DNA from 4 places in the Methylovirgula ligni genome. Region 3 is predicted to be linked to each of the others. Evidence: predicted binding sites of a transcription regulator. Region 3 holds the regulator's gene; each other region holds the start of a gene.
What was found. The regulator LexA, encoded in region 3, represses DNA repair genes until DNA is damaged. The targets are predictions, from matches to a motif close to TGTTCNNNNTGTGTTCNG.
Positions count from the first base shown of each region.

Region 1 (5,278 bases), 110 kb from region 3:
GCGCCGCGCCGCCGCCCATCGCCAGACGCTTGCGCGCCTCGCTCAATTCGCGATCGAGTTTGCGGCGCTCATCGAGCACATGGGCAAGGCGCGTGGCCGCCTCATCCTCCGGCGCCTTGAGCAGATGCGCGAGCTCCTGGAAGCCGTGCGCCTGCGCGTTCAGATGCCGGCGCGCGGCAAGGCCCGTCTTCGCCTCGATGCGGCGCACGCCCGCCGCGACGGGGGATTCCGCCACGATCGAAATGAGGCCGATATCGCCCGTACGGCGCACATGCGTGCCGCCGCAGAGCTCGATGGAGAACGCGGCATTGGCGCGCGCGCCCTCCGCCGTCTCCAACGCATCGCCCATCGAGACGACGCGAACCTGATCGCCATATTTCTCGCCGAACAGGGCGCGGGCGCCCGACTCGATCGCCGCATTCACATCCATCAGCCGCGTCTCGACCGGCGCATTCTGCAGCACGACACGATTGGCGATGTCCTCGACCTCGGCCAGTTCTTCCGGCGAAATAGGCTTGGGATGGGCGAAATCGAACCGCAGCCGATCCGGCGCGACAAGCGAGCCCTTCTGCGCGACGTGATCACCCAGGACCCGGCGCAACGACTCATGCAACAGATGCGTGGCCGAATGATTGGCTCTGATCGCGCCCCGGCGGCCATGATCGACGTCGAGCTCGACCGGCAGGCCGACCGTGACGAGGCCGCTCTCGACCACGCCGTCGTGGACGAAAAGATCGCCCAGCTTCTTCTGCGTATTGGTCACGCGAAAGCCGAGGTTCTGCGCGCGGATGAAGCCGGTGTCGCCCACCTGACCGCCCGATTCGCCATAGAACGGCGTCTGGTTGAGGACTACCTGGCCTGTCTCGCCGGCGGCGAGCCGCTCGACCTCGCGGCCGTCCTTGAGCAGAGCGACGACGACGCCTTCCGCCGTCTCTGTCGCATAGCCAAGAAAGTCCGTCGCGCCGACCCGCTCCTTGAGGCCGAACCAGATCGATTCGGTCGCTGCCTCGCCGGACCCGGCCCAGGCCTTGCGCGCCTCGGCGCGCTGCTGCGCCATCGAGGTGTTGAACCCCTCGACATCGACGTCGATGCCCCGGCCGCGCAGCGCATCCTGCGTCAGATCGAGCGGAAAGCCGTAGGTGTCGTAGAGCTTGAACGCGGTCGCGCCGGCGAGAATTCCGCCCGCGGGCAGAGTGCGCGTCTCCTCCTCGAGGATCGCAAGACCGCGCGACAAAGTATTGAGAAACCGCGTCTCCTCAAGCCGCAAGGTCTCGACGATCAGCGCCTGCGCCCGCACCAGCTCCGGATAGGCCTGCCCCATCTCACGCACCAGGACCGGCACGAGCTGCCACATCAGCGGCTGGCGGGCGCCGAGAAGCTGCGCGTGGCGCATGGCGCGGCGCATGATCCGCCGCAGCACATAGCCGCGTCCCTCGTTCGAGGGCAGAACGCCATCGGCGACAAGAAAAGCGGAGGAGCGTAGATGATCGGCGATGACGCGATGGCTCGCCTTCTGCGGACCGTCCGGATCGACGCCGGTGGCGCTTGCGACGGCCGACACCAAAGCGCGCATCAGATCGATATCGAAAATCGACGGCACGCCTTGCAGCAAGGTCGAAATACGTTCGAGCCCCATGCCGGTGTCGATCGACGGGCGCGGCAGCCCTACCCGCTCGCCCGGCGCGATCTGCTCATATTGCATGAAGACGAGGTTCCAGAATTCCAGAAACCGATCGCCGTCCTCGTCCGGACTGCCGGGCGGCCCGCCCGCAAATTTCTCGCCCCGGTCGAAGAAAATCTCCGAGCACGGGCCGCATGGGCCGGTGTCGCCCATCTGCCAGAAATTATCTGAACCCGCGATGCGAATGATCTTTGAATCCGCAAAGCCGGCGATCTTCTTCCATAGCGCGAAAGCTTCGTCGTCGTCGTAATAGACGGTGACGAGTAGCTTTTCCTTGGGAAGCTCCAGAACTTGCGTGATGAAGGTCCAGGCAAACTCGATCGCCTCGGTCTTGAAATAATCGCCGAAGGAAAAATTGCCGAGCATCTCGAAGAACGTGGCGTGGCGCGCCGTGTAGCCGACATTATCGAGATCGTTATGCTTGCCGCCGGCGCGGACGCATTTCTGCGCCGTCGCCGCGCGCGTATAGGGCCGCTTCTCGACGCCGGTAAAGACGTTCTTGAACTGCACCATCCCCGCATTGGTGAACATCAACGTCGGATCGTTGCGCGGGACGAGCGGCGAGGACGCGACGATTTCATGCCCCCGACGGCCGAAATAGTCGAGAAACGCGGTCCTGATCTCGTTGACGCCGTTCATATTCTGCATCCATGCGCGCGCCAGTAAACGGGCCGCGACCATCCAGCGGGAAGGGAAAGCCGTCTTCTAGCTTTCCACCCTTCCTCTGTCGAGCCGCCCGAACGCCAAACGCGCGGTGCAACTCAGCCGTCGAGTTCGCCGTCCTCGGCCTCGCCGGGATCGAGAATGCGCTCGGCGATCAGGCCGGAATTTTCGCGGATCGCCTGCTCGATCCGGTCGGCGACGTCCGGATTGTTCTTCAGATAGGTTTTGGCGTTTTCACGGCCTTGGCCGAGTCTCTGGCTGTCATAGGAGAACCAGGCGCCGGATTTTTCAACGATGCCAGCCTTGACGCCAAGATCGACCAATTCGCCGGTCTTCGAAATGCCGGCCCCATACATGATGTCGAACTCGACCTGTTTGAAGGGCGGCGCGACCTTGTTCTTGACGACTTTTACGCGGGTCTGATTGCCGACGACCTCCTCGCGATCCTTGATCGAGCCGATGCGGCGGATATCGAGCCGGACCGAGGCATAGAATTTCAACGCGTTGCCGCCGGTCGTCGTCTCGGGGCTTCCATACATGACGCCGATCTTCATCCGGATCTGATTGATGAAGATCACCATCGTATGGGACTTGGAGATGGAGGCGGTGAGCTTGCGCAGCGCCTGGCTCATCAGCCGCGCTTGCAGGCCCGGCTGGCTGTCACCCATTTCGCCATCGATTTCGGCGCGCGGCGTCAGCGCCGCGACGGAATCGATGACGAGCACGTCGACCGAACCGGAGCGGACCAAAGTATCGGTGATTTCAAGCGCCTGCTCACCCGTATCCGGCTGGGAGATCAACAGCTCGTCGAGATTGACGCCAAGCTTGCGGGCATAGACGGCATCGAGCGCATGTTCGGCGTCGATGAAAGCACAGACACCACCCAACTTCTGCGCTTCGGCGATGACATGCAGCGTCAGCGTCGTCTTGCCGGAGGATTCCGGGCCATAAATCTCCACCACCCGGCCACGCGGCAGACCGCCGACGCCAAGCGCGATGTCGAGCCCGAGAGAACCCGTCGATACGGTCTCGATTTCAACCGTCGGGCTCTTGCCGAGTCGCATGATCGAGCCCTTGCCGAAGGCGCGCTCGATCTGGGATACGGCGGCGTCGAGCGCCTTGGTCTTGTCCACGGATGTTCCTTCCACAAGGCGGAGATTCGCTTGGCTCATCGGATATTTCCTTCTGACATGGGCGCGCGGACAAGTGCAATGCCGATCGCGGAACATGCAGCGCTGCTGCCACGACAACGCTAATGTACGCTATTTGTTCTCTCATGCAAGTTCTTTTTTTGTTCTTTCTGCGCCTCCTGCCGTTTTCCGTTTTAGCGCGGCGGAATCGCGCCTGGCGCTGGCGACACGATGGACTGTTACAGGAACTTGCCCGGCAGGTTGAAACTAATGATCTGCGGCGTTGATTGCATGACAACAACGACATAGGGATTCCAGATCGATTCACCGCCCCGCTGAACCCCAACAAGAGCTGGAAAATGCATAGTGCCTTTCACGCCGCCTGGGCCCTCGACTGGATTTGGAGCCTGCCTTTGGTCGTCGTGTGCGTCATCGTTCACGTCGTCGGCCTCGTGCTCATCTTCAGCGGAATGATTTACGTCATGAACCGGTCGGTTGGCCGCCGGCGCTTCGCCCCGATGTTCGTCATGTCGATGGGACTCGTGATTCTGCTCGTCACGATTCTGCACGGGGTCGAAGGGATGATCTGGGCCGCCGCCTATCGATTCCTCGACGCCTTGCCCGACGGCCGGTCGGCCATGCTCTATTCTCTCAGCGCGATGACCACGTATGGCCATGAGAATCTGTATCTGAAAGCGCAATGGCAGTTGATGGGCGCGTTCGAATCTCTAAATGGTACACTCTTGTTTGGATTGACCACTGCGTTCCTATTCGCCGTGATCCGTGAAGTCTGGGACAATGAGAGCGCGCGGCGGCGCAAAGACGATCGAGGCAATAGCGAGGACAGCGCGAAGCGTGAACTTTCCCTGTTCTCCGATCCGTGAGACGCCCGCGCTTTAGCCGATTGGCCAAACGCCATGCAGATGGGCTAAAAGCCTGCTTCGTTTCGACCCTTACCGCCCTCAAAGCGTCTTGCACATGCCCCCTGTCATTTCCGTCAGTCATCTGTCGAAAACCTATGCCGGCGGCCGCGCGGCGCTGAAGGACGTGAGCCTTGAGATCAACAAGGGCGAGATTTTCGCTCTGCTCGGCCCCAACGGCGCCGGCAAGACAACGCTGATCAGCATCATCTGCGGCATCGTCACGCCGACTGCGGGCAAGATCACCGCCGATGGCCACGATATCATCCGCGACTATCGCGGCGCGCGGTCGCTGATCGGCCTCGTGCCGCAGGAATTGACCATCGATTTCTTCGAGAACGTCTGGGCCACGGTCAAGCTCAGCCGTGGCCTTTTCGGCAAGAAGCCGGATGATGCCTATCTCGAAAGCCTGCTGCGCGATCTCGCACTCTGGGATCGCAAGGACAGCCAGGCACGCACGCTCTCAGGCGGGATGAAGCGACGCCTGATGATCGCCAAGGCGCTGTCGCACCAGCCCGAGATTCTCTTTCTCGACGAGCCGACCGCCGGTGTCGATGTCGAATTGCGCCATAGTATGTGGCAGCTCGTGCGTAAATTGCGCACGGCGGGCACGACGATCATCCTCACCACGCATTATCTCGAAGAGGCCGAGGAGATGGCCGACCGCGTCGGCGTCATCCGCCAGGGCGAACTGATCCTTGTCGAAGACAAGAAACGGCTGATGCAAAAGCTCGGCAAAAAGCGACTGACGCTGACGCTCGCCACGCCACTCGCGCAAGTGCCTGTTGCTCTGGCAATCCATCCGCTGACCTTGGCCGAAGGCGGCCGCGAACTCGTCTATACCTATGGCGAGAATGGCGCCGAGACGCAGATCGCCCAATTGC
Region 1 is NZ_CP025086.1:2,249,506-2,254,783, reverse strand. It holds gene alaS (alanine--tRNA ligase) at 1-2,320, opposite strand, end outside; gene recA (recombinase RecA) at 2,443-3,516, opposite strand; gene CWB41_RS10850 (hypothetical protein) at 3,762-4,358, shown strand; gene CWB41_RS10845 (ABC transporter ATP-binding protein) at 4,453-5,278, shown strand, end outside.
Region 1: the regulator LexA is predicted to act here: its motif matches at 3,626-3,643, upstream of recA (recombinase RecA).

Region 2 (5,278 bases), 1.0 Mb from region 3:
CGTCGTATCGTCCGGCACTTTCGGGCCGCCTTGCGAGGCGACGAATTTCATCGCGCCGAGAAAGCAGGCCGAATAGCCGGCGGCGAAAAGCTTTTCCGGATTATTGCCGGACTTGCCGGCGCCGCCGAGTTCCTTCGGTGTCGTTAGCGTGACATCGAGCGTGCCGTCTTCCGTTCGGGCATGGCCTTCGCGGCCGCCGGTGGCAGTGGCTTTGGTGCGGTAGAGAACATTGACCGACATGGCGTGCTCCTTGAAATCGCGTGCGACAAATCCCGGATGATAAGGGACCGGCCCGGCGAAGGGGCCGGCCGGATTTTATCCCGGGCTCTGGAGGTTCAGGTAAGGTATATGGGGCGAAAATGCAGTTTCGAGAACGGGACCTGGATAAACGAACGCCGCGTGCAGAGCTTGTCCCATATTGCGCAAATCCGAACGCGCGCATGGAGCCCGGGCCGCTGTTGTCGAATCGGCGCCCCTTGCGCCTGCGCGCCAAAAGAGGAATAGTCCCCCGCTCGCGCCTCGATTCTCGTTCTATCGCCTTGAAAGAGGCCGAATTTCCCGCCAAACGTGACGCGCCCTGCGAAATACGTGCAGAAATAACCTTGCAGGCTTTGGTCGCGATCCGTCAGGACTTATAAGCGGTTGCTCATGCGCATCGTCTCCGCCTGCCCGCCACTTGCCGCCGCGCTGCTCGCGATAGTGCTGGCGGCTGCGCCAGCCGGCGCGGAGACTATTCTCGCGCGCTATTCGGTGAGCCTTGTCGGCTTCAGGATCGGTGAAGCCAGCGCCAAGGGCGCCGTCAGCGCCGCGGCCTATCGCGTCGCGCTCGATGCGCATCTGACCGGCCTTGCCGAATGGCTCGCGCATATGCGGATCGCGCTGGTTTCCTCGGGCGAGATTCATCGCGGAACGGTACTGCCCAACGCCTACGCGACGACAGCGGCGACCACCCACGAAGCACGCACGGTTCGCATGGCGCTCGAAAGCGGCAATGTCCGCGCCGTCGATATTTCGCCGCCGCTTGAAGACGAGGCGATCCGTATTCCGGTTTCATCCGCCGAAAAACGCAATGTGCTCGATCCGACAAGCGCGTTGATCATGGCGGTCCCCGCTGGTGAGCCGCTTGTCGGCCCCGCTGCCTGTAACCGTACTTTGCCGATCTATGATGGTGTCGTGCGGTTCGATCTGACGATGACCTACACCGGCACCCGCAATGTCTCGGCCATTGGATACGATGGGCCGGTTTCGGTTTGCTCGGTTCGCTACAAGCCAATCGCTGGCCATCGCTACGATTCGCGGTCAACGAAATTCATGGCCGAGAATCACGATATCGAGGTTTGGCTGGCGCCGATCGAGCGGGCGCATGTCGTCATCCCGTTCCATATAGGGCTGCGGACCATGGCGGGCATGGCTTATGTGGACGCGATCGAACTGCATCTCGAGCCCAGCGGCAAGACGCTCAAGGCCGATCGCTGATTGGTGCGAAGGCGCCGATGCCGATCCTACAATTTCGGCGCTTCAGCCTTCTGATCGAGATGCGCGCGCATCCGCGCCAAATAGGCCGAAAGCTCGGGGTATTTCTGCGCGGCCGCCTTTAGCGATGTTTCTACCGGCGCTTCGAGGATGTTGGTGAGGAAGGCGAAGAGCGTCGCGTCATAAGATGTCGGGCGAGCGCCGACCGCAAAGCCATCCGGCGCAATGAAGGCAGCGAGAGCCTCCAAATCCGCTGCGCCGTGGGTGAAGACCTCCTGCGGCGCAAAGCGGCCATAGCCCTGCCCATAGAGCGCACGCCGAACGCCGCGCCGCGCCATCGCCGCGACGGCATCGCGAACGAGCGGCGGCGCCGCGCCGAACAGGGCTCGTTTAATGACCTTCCATCCCTCCGGGTCGATCCAGCGCGAATAGAGAATCGTGAAATAAAGGCTCTCTTCGCAGCAACGGCGGATCAGGTGGCCTTTGGCGCGCTGCGTCGCATCGAGCTCGCCATCGAGCCGGTCGCCGTAGCGCTGCTTCAGATAGCTGATTATGCGCGCGCTATCAGGAATTTTCTCCGGCCCGTCGGTGAGAAAGGGCAGCTTGCCACGCGGCGCGCGCAGCGGCAGCGAATCGACCGTGCGAAATTCGATTTCCGCCAACCGGCAATAGGTTTCAGCCTTCAGGCAGAAAGGGCTGGGGTTGAACGGCCAGGGGCTCGGAAACACATGTAGGTCAATCATGATGCCCGACCGAAATTGAAGCGTATCGCTTCGGCAAAAAATGACGGGGGAGGGGCATCCGTCAAGGGCATTCGGAGCGGCAAAGTTCGGCGTGAACTCGGCTTGACAAAGGGCGGCTTCGGAGTCCGTTGCGAATCCGCCGCGGGGCCGGTGCGCGAAGCTTGAATCGGTCCTGTTTTTACAATCTATAGAAGCCGTCGTTCGAGGCGCCCAATATGTTGCGGTGAACAAAGACGGATTCGGCACCGGTCAGTGATTCGGGCGCGATTCGTTCGCGGCGCGTTCGGTGTGTCAACGCGATTGTGGCTCGCCCACAGGTTTTTGCTGCAGATTGGGACAGGTGCGCCCGGTTTTGCGACGTTTGCACAAATATCCGCGTCGCAGCCGTCAGGCTTGGCCACGCTTGCCGGCGGGGCCGGGGCACCGCATATGAAGCGAGTCGGAGCCGGCGCAGAGGCGCCGCCGAAAGATTGAGAAATGAACCTTCCCATTTCCGGCCCGCAGATTCATCCGCTGGAGCGTGCGCGCGGCGTCCGGATCATTCTGGGGCCGACCAATACCGGCAAGACGCATTACGCCATCGAGCGGATGCTGGCGCACCGCAATGGCATGATCGGTCTGCCGCTGCGGCTGCTCGCACGCGAGGTCTATAATCGCGTCGTCGAAAAGGTCGGCCCGGCAGCAGTTGCGCTCATCACCGGCGAGGAGAAGATCAAGCCCGAAGCGCCGCGTTATTGGGTTTCGACGGTCGAAGCCATGCCGCGCGATCTCAACCTCAGCTTCGTTGCCGTCGACGAGATTCAGCTCGCGGCCGATCTCGACCGCGGCCACATCTTCACTGATCGTCTGCTGAACCGGCGCGGCAGCGAAGAGACGCTGCTGATCGGCGCTTCGACCATGCAGCGTTCGCTTGAGCAACTTCTTCCCGGCGCGCCGATTATCTCACGGCCGCGCCTCTCCAAGCTCAGCTTCGCCGGCGAGCGCAAAATCGCACGGCTGCCGCCGCGCAGCGCCATCGTCGCCTTCTCGGTCGAGGAGGTCTATGCGATCGCCGAATGGATCCGCCGCCAGCGCGGCGGCGCGGCTGTCGTGCTCGGGGCGTTGTCGCCGCGCACGCGCAATGCGCAGGTGGAGATTTATCAAAACGGTGACGTGGATTACATCGTCGCCACCGACGCCATCGGCATGGGCCTCAATCTCGACGTCGATCACATTGCTTTCGCCGGTGATCGCAAATTTGATGGCTGGCAATATCGCCGCCTGACGCCGGCCGAATTCGGCCAGATTGCCGGCCGTGCCGGCCGGCATATGCGTGATGGCACATTCGGCACAACCGGGCGGTGCGCACCCTTCGACGCCGAGCTCGTCGAGGCGCTCGAAGATCACCATTTCGACCCGGTCAGGATGCTGCAATGGCGCAACAGCGAACTCGACTTCTCGTCCATCGCCGCGCTTGGCGTATCGCTCGACCGGCAGCCGCAAGACTATGGCTTGACGCGCGCGCCGCTGGCCGAAGATCAAATGGTGCTTGACATTGCCGGGCGGGACGAGAATGTCCTGCGGGTGACCAAGACCACGGCCGATGTATCGCGGCTTTGGGACGCCTGCCAGATTCCCGACTACCGCAAGCTGTCGCCGGCAGCCCATGCGGAACTCGTACTTTCGATCTATGGTTTCACTGTCCGTGCCCGCCATATTCCCGAAGACTGGTTTGCACGGCATATTCACGAGCTCGATCGTGTTGATGGAGACCTCGACACGTTATCGGCGCGGATCGCCCAGGTTCGGACTTGGACTTTCATCGCCAATCGCCCCGATTGGCTCCGCGACCCGGAGCATTGGCAGGAGGCCGCCCGTCAGGTAGAGGACAGGCTGTCGGACGCGTTGCACGAACGGCTCGCCCAAAGGTTCATCGACCGGCGGACGAGCGTTCTGATGCGTCGCTTGAGAGAGAACGCGATGTTGGAAGCCGAAATCACCCCCGGCGGCGACGTGTTGGTCGAAGCCCAGCATGTCGGGCATTTGTCGGGATTTCGTTTCACGGCGGATCCGCAGGCTGATGGCGAGGCCGCCAAGGCATTGAACGCCGCGGCGCAAAAAGCCCTGGCGAGCGAGATCGAGGGCCGTGCGCGGCGCGTGCATGAGGCGGTCGACGAGGCGTTCGTCCTCGCCAATGACGGAATCATCCGCTGGCTGGGCGAGGCCGTCGCCAAGATCGTGCCGGGCGAGCATATCCTGCAGCCGCGTATCGCTGTTCTCGCCGATGAGCAATTGACCGGCGCATCTTTGGAACTCGTCCAGACGCGCCTCGATCTCTGGCTCGCGCAACATGTCAAGAAATTGCTCGGGCCGCTCAGCGAACTCGAAAGCGGCGAGGGGCTTGAGGGCATCGCGCGCGGCGTGGCCTTTCGTATCGCCGAGTCGCTCGGCGTGCTTGAGCGTTCGCAAGTCGCCGAAGACGTCAAGAGCCTGACGCAGGAGGCACGTGCGACCTTGCGCAAGCTTGGCGTGCGCTTCGGCGCCTATCATCTTTATCTGCCGGCGCTGCTGAAGCCGGCGCCGCGTGCCTTCGCGGCGCAGCTCTGGGCGCTGCGCAATCCGAGCAACGAGAACGGCCAGAATCAGGCCGACATTCCGCATCTTGCCGCCTCCGGGCGCACGTCCTTTCCCGCCGATAAGGCGATCCCGAAAGGATATTATCGCGCCGCCGGATTTCATGTCTGCGGCGAACGCGCTGTGCGGGTCGATATTCTCGAGCGGCTGGCCGACCTGATCCGCCCGGCGATCGCCTACCGGCCGGGCACAACGCCCGGCGACCCGCCGTCCGGTTCAGCCGATGGCGACGGCTTTGTCGTCACTGTCGCGATGACCTCGCTCGCCGGCTGTTCGGGCGAGAGCTTTGCCGCGATCCTGCGCGCGCTCGGCTACCAGAGCGAGCAACGCCAGGGCCCGGCGATCACGGTGCCGCTGCTGCCGAAGGCCGCGACCGAGCCGGTGACGCCGCCTGTGCTATCCGAACCTGCGGTCGAGGCTTCCGAAGATATTGTTGCCGAGATGGCGGA
Region 2 is NZ_CP025086.1:57,290-62,567, reverse strand. It holds gene CWB41_RS00305 (organic hydroperoxide resistance protein) at 1-240, opposite strand, end outside; gene CWB41_RS00300 (DUF3108 domain-containing protein) at 649-1,476, shown strand; gene CWB41_RS00295 (glutathione S-transferase family protein) at 1,503-2,216, opposite strand; gene CWB41_RS00290 (helicase-related protein) at 2,694-5,278, shown strand, end outside.
Region 2: the regulator LexA is predicted to act here: its motif matches at 2,486-2,503, upstream of CWB41_RS00290 (helicase-related protein).

Region 3 (5,278 bases):
TCAGCCGCGGCAAAAGCTCCGCCAGATGCTGGCGTGACGATGCATCGAGGATGCCAGAAGCCGCCGCGTCGAGCGGTAAAGGCCGCTGGGCGAACAAAAACTGCGCGCCGTCGCGCAATTCGATCAGCGTTTTCGCGCGCTCTTTCAGGCCGGGCATGGCGGCGAGGAGCTTCTGCCGCATTGCGGTGTCGAACTGTTGCGGAAAGGCGCTGTTCTCCGGCAGATGGGGCAGGGTATCGATCAGGAGATCGGTCAGCGCCGCATCGCTCGTCGTGCGGATATAATGCCCGTTCATGTTTTCGAGCTTGGCGAAGTCGAATCGGGCCGGCGAGCGTCCGACATGGGCGAGATCGAACGCCGCGATCATCTCGTCGGTCGAAAAGAATTCCTGATCGCCGTGGCTCCAGCCGAGACGGACGAGATAATTGCGCAGCGCCGCCGGCAGATAACCCATCGCGCGATAGGCGTCGACGCCGAGTGCGCCGTGCCGCTTCGACAGTTTCGCGCCGTCGGCGCCATGGATGAGCGGAATATGCGCCATGCGCGGCACATCCCAGCCGAGCGCCTGGTAGATTTGCATCTGCCGCGCGGCGTTGGTGAGATGATCGTCGCCGCGGATGATGTGCGTGATGTCCATGTCGTGATCGTCGACGACGACGGCGAGCATATAGGTCGGCGTGCCGTCGGAGCGCAGCAGCACGAAGTCGTCGAGATTTTCATTTGCCCAGGCGACCCGGCCTTGCACGAGATCTTCGAGCACGGTTTCGCCCGTCTGCGGCGCCTTGAGCCGGATCACTGGCTTGACGCCGGGCGGTGCGTCTGAGGCCGGCCGGTCGCGCCAGCGTCCGTCGTAACGCGGCGGCTTGCCCTCGGCGCGCGCCTTGGCGCGCATATCGTCGAGTTCCTGCGGCGTCGCATAGCAATAATAGGCGCGGCCCGCTGCCAGCAATTGTTCGGCAACCTCGCGATGGCGTGCGGCGCGCTGGAATTGATGCACGGCCTCGCCGTCCCAATCGAGGCCGAGCCATTTCAATCCGTCGAGGATGGCGGTGATCGCGGCATCGGTGGAGCGCTCGCGATCCGTATCCTCGATGCGCAGCAGCATCTTGCCGCCGAGGCGGCGCGCGTAGAGCCAGTTGAACAGCGCGGTCCGCGCCCCGCCGATATGCAGGAATCCCGTCGGCGATGGCGCAAATCGTGTGACCACTTGAGGCATGAGCGGCGCCTGATCCTTTTCTTACCTTCTGCCGGCATCCGGGCGGGCCAACCGTCGCGGCCCGGTTTGCGACCGCGCGCGGTTTAACACGGAAAAGGTGAAAGGAAAGCCCGGCCCCTTCCTCAGTCCCTTGCCCGGAGCCAAAACCCGGTCGATCATGCATGCGAAGGAACGGGGCGGCGATGAGCGACAGGGCGGGGACGGCGGTTGCGAAAGGCATGGCGCCCGCGCGCTTCGGCCTGCGCCTCGCCGGGTTCGCCGCGGCGGCGCGGCGCAGCTTTCAAAACGCGATCGAAATCGAGATTGCCGAGAGACGATTTTTTCTCTGGCTGCCGGTCGCTGCGGGCGCCGGTGTCGTCGTCTATCTCGTCGCCGACCGCGAGCCTTCGCTCTGGTATGCGGGCTTTGCCGCCGCCGTCTTCGGCATATTTGCGATAGCGCTGCGCCGGCATCGTATCGCGCAAAGCGTTCTGCTCGTTCTCTGCTGCTTCTGTCTCGGAATTCTGTCCGCGAGCTGGCGGAGCGCGCGCGTTGCCGCGCCAGTACTCGATCATATCCGCGTTGCGAGCCTCGAAGGCATGATCGAGGAAATGGATTTCCGCCAAACCGGCGCGCGTTTTCTGCTGCGCGTCGACAAGGCCGAGGGCTTCACGCCGCAGGAGACGCCGTATCGCGTGCGGCTCACTCTACGCCGCACGCCGCCTTTCGAGGCCGGCACTTATGTGCGGCTGAAGGCGCGGCTGTTGCCGCCGGCGCAGGAGAGCCTGCCGGGCGGTTACGACTTCGGGCGTGACGCCTGGTTTGCGCGCATCGGCGCGGTCGGCAATGTTCTCGGCCGGATCGAGATGATCGCGCCGCCGCGTCCGCCCGGCCTTCTCGACGCGGCGCTGATGGCGCTCGATCGCGGCCGCAATGCGCTGGCGCTGCGGATCGACACGATCGTCGGTGGTGAGGCCGGTGCGGTCGCCGCGGCGATGGTGACCGGCAAGCGCGATCTTCTGACCGATGATACCAGGGAGGTGATCCGCAAGGCGGGAATCTTCCACATCATCACGATCTCCGGCGTGCAGATGACCTTGATGGCGGGGATTTTCTTCGTCGGGCTGCGACGCCTGCTGGCGCTCTCGCCGGCGCTGGCGCTGCGCTATCCGATCAAGACATGGGCCGCCGCGGCGGCGATCTGCGGCGCGGTGCTCTACGATATCGCGACCGGCTCGCGCGTCGGCACCGAGCGGGCTTTGTTCATGACGCTCATCATGCTCGGCGCCGTCATCGCCGGGCGGCAATCGCTCAGTATGCGCAACCTCGCGCTCGCCGCCGCGCTCGTCATGCTTATCGCGCCGGAGGCGATCCTCGGCGCGAGCTTCCAGCTCTCCTTCGCGGCCGTGGCGGCGCTCGTCGCGGTCTACGAAGCGCGCTTCGATCGTACCGCGCGGCTTGCCGACGAGCGCGCCGGCCTCGCGCCCGCGCCGCGTGAACGGAGGACCGGACTCGGGCGGCTCTTCGCCCGCGGGCCGGCGGCGCTGCTGTTCGCCACGCTCTGCGCTTCGACGGCGACGGCCTCGTTCATGGCCTACGATTTCCATGAATTGAATCCTTACGTCCTCATCGGCAATCCGCTGACCCTGACGCTGATCGAGCTTTGCGCCGTGCCGGGCGCGCTCATCGGCACCTTGCTCTATCCGCTCGGCTGCGATGCCTTCGTCTGGCACATTCTCGGGCTGGGGATAAGTTTCGTTCTCTGGGTCGCGCGCGGCATCGGCACGCTGCCCGGCGCGGCGCTGCCCCTTAACGCTTTCGCGCCCTGGGCGATCGTCTTTCTTACGTTCGCCGTTCTCTCGGCTGTTATCTGGCGCTCGATGCTGCTGCGGTTGACGGCGGTGCCGCTGGCGCTGATCGGGTTCTACGGCGCCACGCACGGCGGAACGTTCGACATGGCCATCGCGGCAACAGGCGATGCCGTCGCGGTGCGCGGCGGCGATGGCGCGCTGACGATTATCGGCAAGCGGCCCAGCCTCTTCACCGTCGCGCAATGGCTGAGCGCCGATGGCGATGCACGCGACCCGCAGGCGGCGGTCGATGCCAGCGCCTGCGACCGGATCGGCTGCGTCGGCATATTGCCGGATGGGCGCAGCGTCGCGCTGGTGTTGAACGAAGCGGCCTTCGCCGAGGATTGTCTACGCGCCGACATTATCGTCACGCCGCTTTATGCGCCGCCGGGCTGCGCCGCGAGCCTCGTCGTTGACCGCGACCGGCTGCGCGATACGGGCGCGATGCTCTTACACGCGCAAGGCAAGGGCTGGGCGATCGAGACGGCGCGCGCCGTTGGCAAGGACAGGCCGTGGTCGCCGGCGCCGCCGCATCGCTGGGGCAAGCCCGCGCCCATCGCTGCGCCGAAGGCGGATGACGATCCCGGCGCGCCGCTGGAATAGGCGTGTCATTGCGAGGAGCGTCAGCGATCAACCCGGCGCGTCATTGCGAGGAGCGCCTGCGATGAAGCAATCCAGGAGTGGAAGGCTGGATTGCTTCGCTTCGCTCGCAATGACGATCAGCCCCTCAATATTTGCGGATCAAACTCACCAGCTTGCCCTGGATGCGCACGCGGTCGGGACCGAAGATGCGCGTCTCGTAGGCGGGATTGGCAGCTTCGAGCGCGACGGAAGCGCCGCGCTTGCGCAACCGCTTCAACGTCGCTTCCTCGTCGTCGATGAGGGCGACGACGATATCGCCGGTCTCGGCGGTCTCCTGCCGGCGGATGACCACCGTATCGGCATCGAAAATGCCGGCCTCGATCATCGAATCGCCGCGCACTTCAAGCGCATAATGCTCGCCTGTCGAGAGCATGTCGGGCGGCAGGCTGATCGTATGGCTGCGGGTCTGCAGCGCAGTGATCGGGGTGCCGGCGGCGATGCGGCCCATCACCGGAATGGCGACCATGCTGATGCGTTCGTCCTCCTCGTCCGCCGGGAGCACGGGGCGCACCTTGCCGAGGTTGCCCTCGATCACCTCGGGCGAGAATTTGCGGCCGCGCCCATGCGTCGCCGGCGTCGTCGATTCCGGCAGGCGGAGCACCTCCAGCGCACGGGCGCGGTTGGGCAGGCGGCGGATGAAGCCGCGCTCCTCCAGCGCGAGGATCAGCCGGTGGATGCCCGACTTGGAGCGCAGATCGAGCGCTTCCTTCATCTCGTCGAAGGAAGGCGGCACGCCGGTCTCCTTCAGGCGTTCATTGATGAAGCGCAGCAGTTCGCTTTGTTTGCGGGTTAACATCAGGCGCTCTTTCGCTCTCGGGGCGGCTCCGGGCCGAATCACATGCCGGATCAGGTAAATAGAAGCCGCTAAACAAAGAGTGAACAGACCCTAACCGTTCTTGCTGTGTTCCGTCAAGGGGGTGTGCCGAGTTATCCCCTTTGGACACGTAGGCTGATCCGTGCTAAGAAATGAGGCATGGGACGGGAAGCCTTATGCACATTGGCGGTCAGCGCCGTGGTGGGTCTTGTGACCCTCGCGCTTGAGCCGTGGACACCGCAATGGTGGCTCGGAATAATCATTTTTTCTGGACTTGCGCTTTATACGGCCGTTGACGGCGGTTTTTGGCAACGAACTCGCCAGCAACATCCGAAACTTTCCTTTTTTGGGGTGATCGCAATTATTGGCGCCTGTGCGGCTGCCTTATATGTCGCGGGTTATAAGCGCGAAGCGGCGGCGGCACGCATAAGCGTTAGCGGCCTCTGTCAAACAGAACCGCCAGAGCCATGGAGCTTGGTCCCGGATGCGCCAGTTTGGTTGAAGGTCGCTGCGCAGGAATACGGGACGGCCGAGTGCAGTTATCCGGGGTCCAATCCGCGAGTTCAAAAATATTTTAGCGCTATGGACGATGGCCATCTCTATCGGGAAGATACAACGGATTGGTCGTCGCCGTTTGTGTATTGGGCTTTGAAACAAGCGGGAATAGAAGGCGTCAAGGGCATCTATCCCCTAGCGTGGCTCAACTGGGGGAGGACGGTATCCGCCCCGCAGATCGGTGATCTGGTCATTTTGAAAGTAGACCGACGCATTCCGCAT
Region 3 is NZ_CP025086.1:2,360,830-2,366,107, forward strand. It holds gene gltX (glutamate--tRNA ligase) at 1-1,216, opposite strand, end outside; gene CWB41_RS11380 (ComEC/Rec2 family competence protein) at 1,399-3,648, shown strand; gene lexA (transcriptional repressor LexA) at 3,773-4,483, opposite strand; gene CWB41_RS11390 (TIGR02594 family protein) at 4,661-5,278, shown strand, end outside.

Region 4 (5,278 bases), 1.4 Mb from region 3:
CTTGGCGCTCTGCGGCGCGATTCCCGGGCCGGTATCGCTGACGATGAATTTGATCTGCGCGTGATCGCGCGCGACGCGCAGGCCGATGCCGCCATGCGCGGTGAACTTCACCGCATTGCCGACGAGATTGAGCAGCACCTGCCGCAGCCGTGCCGCATCGCCGACGACGCGCGGCGGGACATCGGCGCCAATGAAACTTGCGATGTCGAGACCCCGCGCATGCGCGCGCGGCGCTAAAATCTCGACAGCGCCTTCGACCAGCAGGGCGAGATCGAATGGCGCCTCGGTGAGCGGAACCTTGCCGGCCTCGAGTTTTGCAAGGTCGAGGATTTCATCGACAAGGCCGGCGAGGCTTTTGCCCGAGTTGCGGATCGCCTCGACATAGGCGCGCTGCTCGGGATCGAGCGTGGTCGCGGCCAGCAGATCGGCGAGCCCGAGAATGCCGTTAAGCGGCGTGCGAATCTCGTGGCTCATGGTGGCGAGAAGCCGGGATTTGGCTTCGTTCGCGGCCTCGGCACGGTCGCGGGCGATTTCCGCTTCCTTCAGCGCATAGGTCTGCGCTGCGACTTCCGGCGTCGGCGCTGCCGTATCCGGCGTGGCTGGGGGCGGCGGAAAAAGAAAGGCTTCGCGCATAGATCAATCTAATGCGCGAAGCCTTGCGATTGTGTTGCCCGGAAAGGCGAGAGTTTAAGGCGTGTGCCGATCAGCGGATGGCGCGATCGAGCTCGATACCCGCCTTCGAATGCAGCTCCTTGGAATCGATGGTGCCATCGTTTTCCTTGTCGGCTGCCCGGAAGAGCTTGGTCACAAGCGCGAGATATTCGTCCTTGGTCAGTGTCTTGTCATTATCCGAGTTAGCCGCGGAGAAATTCGCTTTGCTGACGTGATGGGCGGCTTCCTTGAGGTCGATCGTGCCGTCCTTGTCCTTATCCAGCTTGTCGAATTCCACGCTCGCGGCGGCCTTTGCCTCATTGAGGTCGATCGTGCCGTCCTTGTCGGTATCAGCGGCGGTCAAAGCTGCCGCAGAGGCCGAAGAAATCGGGAGCATAACGAGCGGCGCGGTGCACAGACCAAACGCGCCAAACAAAATCGCGACGGAACGCGGGAATTTGGGCATGCGTCTCTCCATAAAATGATGCAATGCGAAACTATATCGAAAGAATAGGAAGAAAAAGTCCGAAAATCAAGGCAAAATACTTGGAAAAAATTCTAAAATTCCCACAATAATTAGAAAAATTCCCGAATTATAAAGTCTCCAGAAATAAAATGCCGCATTGCGGTAGGACCTGCAATCCGGCGCGCCGTCTCTAGGCCGCGCGCAATTCCTTCGGCGCGCCGATGCGATAGGACAAGGCCTCGGCGAGATGCGGCCGTCCGACGGTCGTGGCGCCGTCAAGATCGGCGATCGTGCGCGCCAGTTTCAGGATGCGGTAAAAGCCCCGCGCCGACAGATTGAGCCGCTCGGAGGCCTCGCGCAGCAGAACCATGCCCGCCGTATCCGGTCGCGCCAAATCTTCGATCGCGTGGCCCGGGGCGGCCGCATTGGTGAAGACATGCGGCAGGCCGAATTCGGAATAGCGTCGCACCTGCACTTGTCGCGCCGCGGCGACGCGGGCGGCAACTTCGGCCGAGCCCTCTGCCGCCGGCGGCAGCAGCAGATCGGCGGCGTTGACGGCAGGCACTTCGATCATCAGGTCGATCCGGTCGAGCAGCGGGCCGGAGAGCCGTGCCTGATATTGCCCGACGCACCGCGCGGCCGGCTGCCGGCTGCAACTGTAGCCCGGATCGAGAGCATGGCCGCAGCGGCACGGGTTCATCGCCGCGACGAGCTGGAAACGCGCCGGGTAGGTGATGCGGTGATTGGCGCGCGCGATGGCGACTTCGCCGGTCTCCAGCGGCTGGCGCAGCGAATCGAGAACCTGCGGCTGGAACTCGGGCAATTCGTCGAGAAACAGGACGCCCTGATGCGCGAGCGAAATTTCCCCCGGCCGCGCATGCACGCCGCCGCCGACCAGCGCCGCCATCGAGGCCGAATGATGCGGCGCGCGGAACGGCCGCCGGTCGGTGAGCGCGCCACCCGCCAATTGCCCGGCAACGGATTGGATGAGTGAGATTTCGAGCAGTTCGCGCGGCGTCAGCGGTGGCAGGATCGAAGGCAGCCGCGCCGCCAGCATGGATTTGCCGGCGCCCGGCGGTCCGCTCATCAGCAGGTTGTGGCCGCCCGCCGCGGCGATCTCGAGCGCCCGCCTGGCGCTCTCCTGACCCTTGATGTCGCGCAGATCGGGTAGCATTCCACCGCCCTGGCGCATCGCCGGGCTCGGCCGGCTGAGGACCTGAGCGCCCTTGAAATGGTTGGCGAGCTGGATGAGCGAACGCGGCGCCAGCACCTCCATATCCTGCGACGCCCAGGCGGCCTCACCGCCGCGTGCCTCCGGGCAGATGAGGCCCTGGCCGCGGGCATTGGCGGCGATGGCCGCAGGCAGAACTCCGGCGACTTCGGTGATCGCGCCATCGAGGGCCAATTCGCCGAGAACGGTAAAGCCCTGGATCGCATCGGCGGGGATGGCGCCGATCGCCGCCATGATGCCGATGGCGATCGGCAGATCGTAATGACTGCCTTCCTTCGGCAGATCGGCGGGCGCGAGATTGACGGTGATCCGCTTCGCCGGCAGGGCAAGACCCGAGGCGTTGAGCGCTGCGCGCACCCGTTCGCGCGATTCGGCGATGGCCTTGTCGCCGAGACCGACGAGCGTGAACATCACATTGCCGTTAGCGATCTGCACCTGGACATCGACCGGCCGCGCTTCGATCCCCTCGAAGGCTACCGTCGCGACACGTACCACCATCGCCCGCCCCCTCGCGGCAGTCCCTCGCGCGAGCCCTCACTTCGGACGCCCCGCGCTCATAAAAAGCTAAGCATATCCCGAGGAAAGCAGCAAGAACAATTCGGGAACATAGAAAAACACCTGTGCGCCGCTGCTATTCAAGGCAGGTGCATTGCCGCAAGGCTCATTGCGGCGGTTCGAATCTTGCGCCAAGGGTGCTTAGCAAGGGTGCTTAGCTTGTTCAGGATGCGATATGGCCGCCGCTGCCTCTAGAGCCTATGCCGATCCCGCCGCCGCTGCGGCGCGACTTCTACTTTGGCTGGCGCTCATCCTGCTGATGGTTCTGACGCCGGTGGCGGAGCTTGTTTTCCGCGGACCGCTTTATGTGTTCCTGCCGGTCGGCGCCTGTATCCTCATCGTCGCCGGGCGGGTGGCGCAAGAACGCGGCTCGGGGCTGAAGCTCGCCAGGCTCCTGCGCTCGCCCATCGCCGGCGCGGCTCTGTTCCTGTTTTTCTGGGCGGGCCTTTCGCTGCTCTGGACGCCGTTCCCGGACGAAGCGGTGACCCGGTTCCTCAAAGCGGCGCTCACGGCGCTGGTGGTTTTTTTCGCCATCCTCTCGCTGCCGGAAAAGACCAGGGCCACGAATCTCTATTTGCTGCCCATCGGCCTTGCGATCGTGGCGGTCGCGACGATCGTCCTCACGTTCTTCGCGCCGCGCATGTTTTGGCAGGGCGACACGCCCGACGCGACCCTGGCGCAGCGCTGCGTGATGACGCTCACGGTTCTTCTGTGGCCGGCGATCGGCGGGCTGGCGCTCCGCGAAAAATGGCTCCTCGCCGTGGTTTTGGCCGGGGCCGTGACGGCGGCGGTGCTGGCGACGTTTGTCGAAATCGCTCTGGTCGGCCTGGCTTTGGCCGCGGTCGTCTACGCGGTCGCGGTGAGCGAGCCGCAGAGGGTCGGGCAAATCCTCGGTTTCGGGCTCGCGGCTTTGGTCCTACTCGCCCCCGCTGCGGCGCTGATCGTGCTGGCTCTGGTGAGCGTCGGGCATCTCCCGCATGTCGGCCCGGGCCTCGTCTTCGCCGATGTCATCGTGCAGGAATGGCCCCGCTTCATTACCGGCCACGGGCTTGATTTCGCGACCCGTGCGGTCGAAATCGGCGTTCTGCCGGCGGATGCGCCGGGCAGTATCCTGTTCAAGATCTGGTATGAACTCGGCGTCCTCGGCGCTATTGCCTTCGCCGTGCTGGCGGTGAGCGCCTTCATCGCCGCGGGAAATGCGCCGGTCGCCATCGCGCCGGCTTTGCTGGCCGGGCTCGTCGCCGGTCTTGTCGTTGCGGTCTGGGGCACCGAGACGACGCAAATCTGGTGGATGTCGCTCAACGGGCTCGATGCCATCGCCCTCGCGCTGATGTGCAAGGCCGCACCGCGCGCCAAGCGGCCGCTGGCGCCAGCCGCGGAGGATGGGCCGCTCGAACCCGACGAAGAGGCCGATGCTCTCGAGGCCTAGAGCGGATAATTAATGGAGAGCTTCTTCGCCGCTTTCGACCGGCGCAAGCTGCGCCAGTTCGTCGTCGGTGAACAGCCGGCTGCGGGTGAGAAAGCGGACATTCTCCGGCGATTCGATCGAGAAACCCGAGCCTCGGCCGGGCACGACATCGATCGTCAAATGCGTGTGCTGCCAATATTCGAATTGCGACTCGCTCATATAGAACGGCGCATCGCCGATGATGCCGAGCTTCACATCGCTCTTGCCGACGCGGAAATCCCCGCGCGGATAGCACATGGGTGCCGAGCCGTCGCAGCAGCCGCCGGATTGGTGGAACATCAACGGGCCGTGGACCGCCTCAAGCTTGGAGATGAGCGCGAGAGCCGCGGGGGTTGCTGTGACACGTTCGGACAAAGCCGCCTCCCTGTAGCGATAGCCGGCGCGAAAACAAAGGAGCGGCCCGAGGCCGCTCCTTAACATCTGGGACGCCGAGGCCCGGCGTCAAGTCCGATCGGCGCCCCCTCAGAAGAAGCCGAGCGCTTTCGGGCTGTAGCTCACCAGCAGGTTTTTCGTCTGCTGATAATGGTCGAGCATCATCTTGTGATTCTCGCGGCCGATGCCGGACTTCTTGTAGCCACCGAAGGCCGCGTGCGACGGATAGAGGTGGTAGCAATTCGTCCAGACGCGGCCCGCCTGAATGCCGCGCCCCATGCGATAGGCACGGTTGATGTCGCGCGTCCACAGGCCGGCGCCAAGGCCGAAGATCGTGTCGTTGGCGATTTCGAGCGCTTCGGCCTCGGTCTTGAAGGTCGTGACCGCGAGAACCGGGCCGAAGATCTCTTCCTGGAAGACACGCATCTTGTTGTTGCCTTGCAGGACCGTCGGCTGGACGTAATAGCCCTCGGCGAGTTCGCCGCCGAGAACGTTACGCGCGCCGCCGGTCAGCACTTTCGCGCCTTCCTTCTTG
Region 4 is NZ_CP025086.1:420,165-425,442, reverse strand. It holds gene CWB41_RS01915 (ATP-binding protein) at 1-633, opposite strand, end outside; gene CWB41_RS01910 (EF-hand domain-containing protein) at 704-1,117, opposite strand; gene CWB41_RS01905 (YifB family Mg chelatase-like AAA ATPase) at 1,308-2,846, opposite strand; gene CWB41_RS01900 (hypothetical protein) at 3,079-4,332, shown strand; gene CWB41_RS01895 (DUF779 domain-containing protein) at 4,342-4,725, opposite strand; gene adh (aldehyde dehydrogenase) at 4,834-5,278, opposite strand, start outside.
Region 4: the regulator LexA is predicted to act here: its motif matches at 2,938-2,955, upstream of CWB41_RS01905 (YifB family Mg chelatase-like AAA ATPase).